One region of the Micromonospora sp. NPDC050495 genome, then DNA from elsewhere that is predicted to be linked to it. Evidence: riboswitches for the same ligand, from Rfam matches in the RefSeq annotation. Region 1 holds a riboswitch; the other holds the start of a gene.

Region 1 (4,204 bases):
CCGGCTTGCTCAGCAGCGACAGCTTCAGCTACACCGTGCAGGCCCGCTGCACCCGCGCGGAGGCCCTCGCCCTGCTCGGTGACCTGAGCCGGCAGGGCGAGCTGCATCCGCTGATCATCCGGGTCCGCGAGCTGCCGCCCCGCCCCGGCGCCCTGGCCAGCTACGCGATCACCGACCGGCTGGAACTGGGCCCGCTGCACTTCCCGGTGACCTATCAGGCGGACGTGCTGGTCGCCAACGAGGACGAGGTGGTGACCGTGGCCCGGCAGCAGCCGGCCACCACGGTGCGCAACCACACCCGGCTGCGGGACGAGCCCGACGGGGTGGTGCGCATCGACGTGGAGATCACCCTCTCCGCACCGGCCCCGCTGTTCGGGTACGCCTTCCGGCAGGCCCGGGCCGCGCACCTCGGCCTCGCCAGCCGGCTCGGCGCGACCCTGGAGGGCCGGGCCGCCTGACCCCGGCCCACCGGCCGGCCACAGGTTCGGCCGCCTGACCCCGGCCCGCCGGCCACACCGTCGGGCTACTGGCTCAGGCCCGCCGGCCGGCCGGATCCTCGACCGCCGGGCGCTGCCCGTCGGGGTGGCCCGGGCGCTGCGGCGCCGCCCGTCGGCTGGTGGGTGCGGCGGGCCGCAGCCGCCCCCACGGCTTGTAGGTGGAGAGCACGGTGGCGACGAGCAGCAGCGTGCTGGAGACGGCCGGCGGGACGACCAGATCCACCCGCAGGTGCGGGGACGCCGCGCCGCCGAGCGCGCCGAGGTGCCGGATCCGCGGCGTCAACAGCAGCAGGACCAGCCCGAGCATGACCGTGGTGAGCACCAGCTTCACCAGCACCCAGCGCCAGCGCAGCAGGCCCCACGGGGTGAGCAGCGCGCTGGCCACCCCGACCAGCCAGACCGCCACGCTCAGCGGGGCGAACAGGTAGGTGACCAGCAGCCCGGCGGTGGGGTAGACCACGTCCGGGTCGGCCCCGCGCAGCCCGGCCACGCCCAGGGTGAGCAGCACCAGGTCGGTGCCGAGCCAGCCCAGCGCGGTGACCAGGTGCAGGGTGAGCAGGGCCTTGCGTCCGGTCGGGGAGAGTCGGGTCATGCCGCCGATGCTGCTCCGCCGCCGGCCCGCCGTCGTGGTCCGCCGGACGACACCCGGCGTACGTCCCGGGGCGTAGCGGGGGTCGCGCCGGGGTGGCCCGCCGGGGCGGCGGACCACCCGCGGCGGCTCAGTAGACCGACAGGTGCACGTGGTTGGTGTGGTCGCTGGACGGGTCGCCGTTGCCCCCGCTGTACGCCTTCCACCCGCTGCTGGGCAGCCAGATCTGCCGGAACCAGATCACGTAGAGCACGGCGAGCGCGTCGGCGTTGCGGATGAAGTACGCGGCCAGGTTGTTGCCGTACGTCTTGTCGCCGCCGCTGGCCACCCCGCCGAAGCCGTCCTTCTGTGCGGCGAAGTCGCAGGCCCGGCCCTTGGGGTGTTCGCCCGAGCCGCCGCTGCGGTGACAGGAGACGTAGCGGGTGAACCCGGCCGCCTTGGCCTGCTGCAGGGCGTGCAGGGTGCGCGGGGTGATGCACCCGTCGGCCGGCGTGGGGTCGTTCACGCTGCACGACTCGGACGGCCAGGAGCCGTCGGCGTTGCGGGGCGCCGGTTTCGCGTTCGTCCGGGAGGTGCCCTGCACGCTGCCGCCGTCGGGCCGGGACGCCGACCGGTTGGCGACCTCCAGCGCGTGCTCGGCCTGCTGCTTGCGCTTGGCCATCACCGCGACCTGCTTGCGCTGCTCCTGGATCTCGGCGGCCAGTGCGGCCTGGGTGCGGGTGGCCCGGTCCCGGGCGTCGAGCAGGTCGCGCAGCGCCCGGTCCTCATGCGCGGCGACCTGCTGGAGCGCGGCGGCCCGGTCCATGAAGCCCTCCGGGCTGCTGCTGCCGAGCAGCGCGGACGCGGTGCCGAGCCGGCCGGTCCGGTACGCCACCCCGGCGATCTCGCCGACCTTGGCGTCCCGCAGGTCCAGCTCCGCGCCGATGCCGGCGAGGTCGGCGGTGAGCTGTTTCTGCCGGCTCGTCGAGCGGTTCAGCGCGGTCCGCGCCTCCAGCCAGCCCTTGCTGGCCGCGTCGAGCTGGGCGCGCAGCGCGGGGGTGCCGCCCTCGTCGTCACCGCCCGGGGCGGCGGCGAGCAGGCCGGTCGGGGAAGGGCCGGCGAGCCGGCCGGCGGGGGAAGTCGCCGACGCGGGGGAGGCCGGCACGGTCACGACGCCGAGGGCGAGCGTCGCGACGAGCAGGGCCGCCAACCGGGCGGCCGTCCGTCGTACAGGTGCCATGGATGGCATTCAGGTTCCTTCCGTCAACCGCCGACCGGGTTAGCTGACGGGTTCGGGACGGAAGATCCCTACCGCTGACGCGGATGCACCCCAGGTGCGTGGTTCCCCGGCTCGCCGCGTTCCGGCGATTAGGCGACGGCCACCGCGGGCGCCGGGAGGGCGCCGCCCGGCGGCCGGGACCGAGCCTACCGGCGGTACCCGGTCCCGGCCCGGTAGGCGGGCCGAGCATTCGGGCATAAAGCCGGCATAAGTGCACAATAGCCACTCGGATTTAAGGTTGTCCTCATTACCACTCGACCGAGCCGCACGCGCCCGCCGACGCTCCGGGTTCGATCTGCAACGTGGCGTGATCGATCGAGAAGTCGTCGTGCAGCGCGGTCCGGGCCGCGGCCAGCACCTCGCCCACCTCGGCGCCGGGAGCCATGGTCAGGTGCGCGGAGGCCACCTCCATCCCTGAGGTGAGCGTCCAGACGTGCAGGTCGTGCACCTCGGCCACGCCGGGCACCGCGGCCAGCCGGTCGTGCACGGCGGTCACCTGGAGGTGCTCCGGGGCGGCCTGCACCAGGATGCGCAGCGCGGCCCGTCCGAGCCGCCAGGTGCGCGGCAGGATGAACAGCCCGATCGCCACGGCGACCAGCGGGTCGGCCCACCACCAGTCGGTGACCGCGATGACCAGCGCGGCGCCGATCACGCCGAGCGAGCCGAGCAGGTCGCCGAGTACCTCCAGGTAGGCCCCGCGCAGGTTGATGCTCTCCTGCGCGCCGGCGCGCAGCAGGGCGAACGCCGCGATGTTGGCCAGCAGGCCGAGCACCGCCACGGCGAGCATCGGCCCGGCGAGCACCTCCGGCGGCTCGCCGAACCGGCGTAGCGCCTCGACCAGCACGTAGACGGCGACCGCGCCGAGCAGCACCGCGTTGGCCAGGGCGGCCAGCACCTCCAGCCGGTAGAGCCCGAAGGTGCGCTGCGGATCGGTCCCGGCCCGGCGGGTGGCGGTGATCGCGGCCAGCGCCATTGCGATGCCGAGCACGTCGGTGAACATGTGCCCGGCGTCGGAGAGCAGGGCCAGCGAGCCGGTGCCGAACGCGGCCACGGCCTCGACCAGCATCAGGGCGGTGAGCAGGCCGAGCGCGGCCCACAGCCGGCCCCGATGGCGCTGCGCGGCGTTGGCCACCGCGCCGCTGTGGTCATGACCTCCGCCCACGCCCTTACCCTCTCGTCCCTCGGCCCGGCCGGACTCAATCTATGCTCACATCGCTATGTGTGCAAGTGAATGGCCGGGCCGGGCCCCGGACGGCGGACCGGCCGACGTCAGGCGGCCGGCTCCAGCGTGGTGAGGCGCTGGGTGGCCCGGGAGAGCGCCACGTAGAGGGTCCGCACCCCCGACCCCGGGTCGGCGCGGATCTCGCCCGGCGCGACCAGCACCACCCCGTCGTACTCCATGCCCTTGGCCTGGAGGCTGGTCACCACCTGCAACCGGCCGGCACCGAGCGCGTCCAGCCAGCCGGCCACCTCGTCCCGGCGCGGCACCGGCGTGATCACCCCGACCGTGCCCGCCACCTCGGCCAGCAGATCCCGCGCCGCGGCCACGGTGGCCGCCGGCAGCCCGGCCGCCGGCACCACCCGCTCGACCGGCGCCACCCCGGTGGAGCGCACCGCGCTGGGCAGGGCCAGGTCCGGGTAGAGCCGGCGGATCTCCGCCGCCGCCACCGCGAAGATCTCCGCCGAGTTCCGGTAGTTCGTGGTCAGCTCGTACCGGTACCGGCGGCGCCGGCCCAGCGCCTGGTCGCGGGCGCGGGTCAGCTCCTGCGGATCGCCGATCCAGGCGGTCTGCGCCGGATCGCCCACCACGGTCCAGGAGGCCAGCCGACCGCGCCGGCCGATCATCCGCCACTGCATCGG
Region 2 (4,204 bases), on a different contig from region 1:
GCACCCCGGGCGGCTGCTGGTTGCAACCGGTGAACGCCGGCTGGTTGGTGGCGTAGTCCGGGTCGATGGTGACCAGGCCGGTGTGCGGCGTGCCGGTGCCCCGGAACGGCGCCTTCATCAGGTCGAAGTAGTGCGACCAGTCCCAGTACGGACCCGGGTCCCAGTGCATCCCGGCGACGTTGCCGGGCAGGATGCCGGGCACGTTGTCGTGCCCGATGATGTGCTGCCGGTCCAGCGGGATCTGGAAGCGCAGGGCCAGGTGGCGGACCAGCTTGGCCGAGGCCCGGTACATCGCCTCGGTGTACCAGGTGCCGTGACCGGCGAAGCCCTCGTGCTCGATGCCGATGGACTTGGCGTTGACGTACCAGTTGCCGGCGTGCCAGCCGACGTTCTTGGCCTTGATGTGCTGGGCCACGTAGCCGTCCACCGAGCGCAGCGTGTAGTGCCAGCCGAGGTAGGTCGGGTCCTGCACCAGCTTCACGCTCGGGCCGAAGTAGCCCTCGGTGTCGTGGATGACGATGTATTCGATCTTCTGCTGGGCCGGCCGGTTGGCGAGGTCGTAGTTGCCGTAGTCGCCGGCGCCCGGGCCGTACTGCTCGTAGGGGGCTGGGATCCACTCGCAGGCGAGCCGGACCGGGCACTCCAGCCCGTCCGGCCGCTCGGCGCGGCGCAGCCCCAGCTTGTGCAGGCTGGACTCGTCGGGTGTCAGCGCGGTGGCGGCGAGGGTCACCCGCTGGCCGTCGTCGGTGGTCCGGCTGGCGCCCTGGCCGAGTTGGTCGTAGACCTCGTCGGCGAAGGCCGCCGCGGCGTCCTCGGTGTCCGCGCCGGAGTAGCGGGCCACCGCGCCGTACCAGGCCGCCGGGTCGCTGCCGGCGCCGACCGGCCCACCAAGTGCCTTCTGGTACGAGGCCAGCAGCGCCGCCCCGCCCCGGATGTTGGCGGCGGCGTCGGTGCGCAGCGTCTCCTCGGCGAGGCCGGTGAGCGCCGCGGCGGTGTCGAGCGTCTGCAGGGATGCCCGGGGCAGCACGTCGCCGGTGGGCGCGGCGGCGGTGGCCGGGTCGAGGGTGAGCGGGCGGGAGTCGTCGCCGCGCGGGTCCTCGTTCTCGTCCACGTGCGCGCTGGACGGGGTGGAGGCGACCTGCTCGGCGTCGGTCAGGTGCATCGGCCCGTAGCCGCCGCTGGTGCTGGGCTGGCCCGGGTGGGTGTCCCAGCGGGACTCCAGATATGAGACGCCGAGCAGGACGCTCTGCGGCACGCCGTACGTGTCGGCCGCGGCGGCGTACTGCTGCTGCCGGTCGCTGGTGTCGGTGTCGGCCGGCGCGGCGGAGACCGGGCCGGTGGTGGCGAGGGCGGTGGCTGCCGCGACGGCCGCGGCCAGCAGTATCCGTCTGCCCGACGGTGGGGGTGAGAGGTGCATCGAACCTCCAGACAGGGATGGGGGTCACTGCGTCCTCACCCTCACTCCGGACCCGGTCCGTGGTCAATACCTTTCCCTCAGGTAATCCACACTGAAAAAATTCTTCGGGTGACCGGCCAATTACGTACGGAGTGTCACGGCGTCTCGGGTTGCGGATTGATAACGGCGATCTCTACTCTGGTCAATCGTCGGCCGCGAGTCTCATCGCCCAACCCGGACGGTGACGGTCGGACACCGCCGAGTCGCCTCCGGGCGAGCCGGGGAACCAGGTAACCGGGGTGAATCCGCAGCCACGCTGCGGTAGGGCGGCTCCCTTCCCGCCCGAACCCGTCAGCTAACCCGGTAGGCGGTCGGACAGAAGGAGTACGGAGCCCGGTGGCACACCATGCCCCGCGGCCACCGTCGATCCGGTCGGACGACCGGTCGACGGCTGCGCCGCGTTCACGCTGGTCCCGCTGCACCACCGCCCTCGCCGCCCTGGCCGGCACCGCCGTCATCCTGACCGGCGGCGCCACGGCGGCCCATGCCGACCCCTCGGTCGCCGAGATCGAAGCCCAGATCGACCGGGACTGGAACAAGCTCGAACCGATCATCGAACAGGTCAACGCCACCCGCGAGGACCTCGCCGCCAAGCGCGCGCAGGCCGCCGCGCTGGCCAAGCAGATCGCCCCGTTGCAGGCCCAGGTCGACCGTGCCCTCGGGCAGGTCGGTGGGCTGGCCGCCAACGCGTACAAGGGCGACACCATCTCCACCGTGAACGCGCTGCTGGGCAGCCGCTCGCCGGGTGAGGTGGTCGACAGCCTGGAAATGCTCGACCGCTTCGCGCACCGCCAGCAGCAGCAGGTGCAGGCCGTCGCCGACCTGCGCGACCAGTTGGCCGCCAAGAAGCGGCCGCTGGACGAGATGATCACCAAGCTGGCCCGCACCGAGGCCCAGCTTGCCGCGAAGAAGAAGCAGATCGACGCCGAGATCGTCCGGCTGCAGAAGCTGCGGCTGAAGGTCTACGGCAACGGCGGCGGCGGTCCGCTGCGCCCGGCGCCCTGCCCCGCCGGCTACCCGGGTGGCCCCGCCGGGGTGGCGGTCAAGTTCGCCTGCGCCCAGATCGGCAAGATCTACGTCTGGGGTACCGCCGGCCCGGACCACTACGACTGCTCCGGCCTCACCATGGCGGCCTGGGCCAAGGCCGGCGTCTCGCTGCCGCACAACGCCCGCCAGCAGCACGACGTCACCGCCCGGGTGAGCCGCAGCCAGCTGCGCGCCGGCGACCTGGTCTTCTACTACAGCGACCTGCACCACGTCGGGATGTACGTGGGCAACGGCTGGGTGGTGCACGCCTCCCAGTCCGGCAAGCCCATCACCATGAAACGCGTCGACGACGGCCAGATCAACAGCTACGGCCGCCCCGGCTGAGGGGTGCGGCGGGGCCCCTTCCTGACGCCTTCGGCGCGGGTGGGGGCCCGGCCGGCGCCGGCGGTGCGGTCAGCGGGTCGGCCAGACCCGCCAGTTCTGCCAGGATCGGCTCGGGGTCGGCCCGCGCTGCCCCTGGTAGCGCGATCCGTACACCGCCGAGCCGTACGGGTGCTCGGCCGGCGAGGAGAGCCGGAAGATGCAGAGCTGGCCGATCTTCATGCCGGGCCAGAGGGTGATCGGCAGGTTCGCCACGTTGGAGAGCTCCAGCGTGACGTGTCCGGAGAAGCCCGGGTCGATGAAGCCCGCCGTCGAGTGGGTGAGCAGCCCGAGCCGGCCCAGGCTGGACTTCCCCTCCAGTCGGCCGGCGAGCTGGTCGCCGAGCGAGATGACCTCGAGCGTCGAGGCGAGCACGAACTCGCCCGGATGCAGCACGAACGGCTCACCCTCGGGCACCTCCACCATCGACGTCAGGTCGTCCTGCTGGATCGACGGGTCGATGTGCGTGTAGAGGTGGTTGTTGAACACCCGGAAGAGCCGGTCCAGGCGTACGTCGATGCTGGACGGTTGCACCAGCGTGGGCTCGAACGGCTCCAACGCCAGCGTGCCTGCCTTGATCTCGGAGACCAGATCCCGGTCGGAGAGCAGCATCGGAACACCTTAGCGACCCGTACGGGTGACCTGCGTGTCGGACTACATCTTCGTACACCTGTTCGATAGAATGTCCGCATGGCTTCCTGGTCCGAATTCGCCGCCGACGAGCCCCGCCTCGCCGACGAGATCCGCCTTCTCCTGCAGCAGTACGGGCCGGGTTTCGGCTACCTCGCCACCGTCCGCGCCGACGGTGGGCCGCGGGTCCACCCGGTCTCCCCGGTGATCACCGACGACGGGCTCTACTGCTTCGTCATCGACTCGCCCAAGCGCCGCGACCTCGAACGCGACGGTCGCTACGCGCTGCACTCCTTCCCGCCGGAGGAGAGCGACGACGAGGCGTACGTGGCCGGCCGGGCCCGCGTGGTGGACGACCCGGCGACCGTGGCCCGGCTGGCCGCCCTCGGCCGGGCCGCCCCGCAGGTCGACTGGCGGCTCTTCGAGTTCAGCGTCGACGTGGCGATGCTGACCCGGCGCGACCAGGCGAGCCCGCCGAGCGCCGGCCGGCCGCAGGTGCGGGTCTGGCTCGACCCGACGGCCGCGCGCCCGGCCCGCCGTACCGTCGTCGCGGCCGAGGGTCGGCGCGGCCGGCACGGCTTCGACACCCGCCGCTCGGCCGCCTGACCCCCGACACGCCGGTGCCGGCCCCGTCCGAGGACGGAGCCGGCATCGGCGTGTGGTGTGGGAGTGGTCAGGCCGCGCGGTAGGCGTTCCACGCGGTCAGCATCC

The links. A riboswitch is a leader RNA that binds a small molecule or an ion and turns the genes downstream of it on or off. The one in region 1 is predicted to bind cyclic di-AMP.
Region 2: another riboswitch for cyclic di-AMP. It lies ahead of AB0I11_RS00445 (C40 family peptidase); the one in region 1 lies ahead of AB0I11_RS30255 (hypothetical protein).

What each region holds. Positions count from the first base shown of each region.
Region 1 is NZ_JBFAJK010000054.1:1,544-5,747, forward strand. It holds gene AB0I11_RS30245 (SRPBCC family protein) at 6-458, shown strand; gene AB0I11_RS30250 (hypothetical protein) at 532-1,089, opposite strand; gene AB0I11_RS30255 (hypothetical protein) at 1,217-2,305, opposite strand; cyclic di-AMP (ydaO/yuaA leader) riboswitch at 2,318-2,450, opposite strand; gene AB0I11_RS30260 (cation diffusion facilitator family transporter) at 2,592-3,506, opposite strand; gene AB0I11_RS30265 (AAA family ATPase) at 3,614-4,204, opposite strand, start outside.
Region 2 is NZ_JBFAJK010000001.1:94,574-98,777, forward strand. It holds gene AB0I11_RS00440 (peptidoglycan recognition family protein) at 1-1,417, opposite strand, end outside; cyclic di-AMP (ydaO/yuaA leader) riboswitch at 1,643-1,780, shown strand; gene AB0I11_RS00445 (C40 family peptidase) at 1,793-2,827, shown strand; gene dcd (dCTP deaminase) at 2,897-3,475, opposite strand; gene AB0I11_RS00455 (pyridoxamine 5'-phosphate oxidase family protein) at 3,554-4,099, shown strand; gene AB0I11_RS00460 (zinc metalloprotease) at 4,167-4,204, opposite strand, start outside.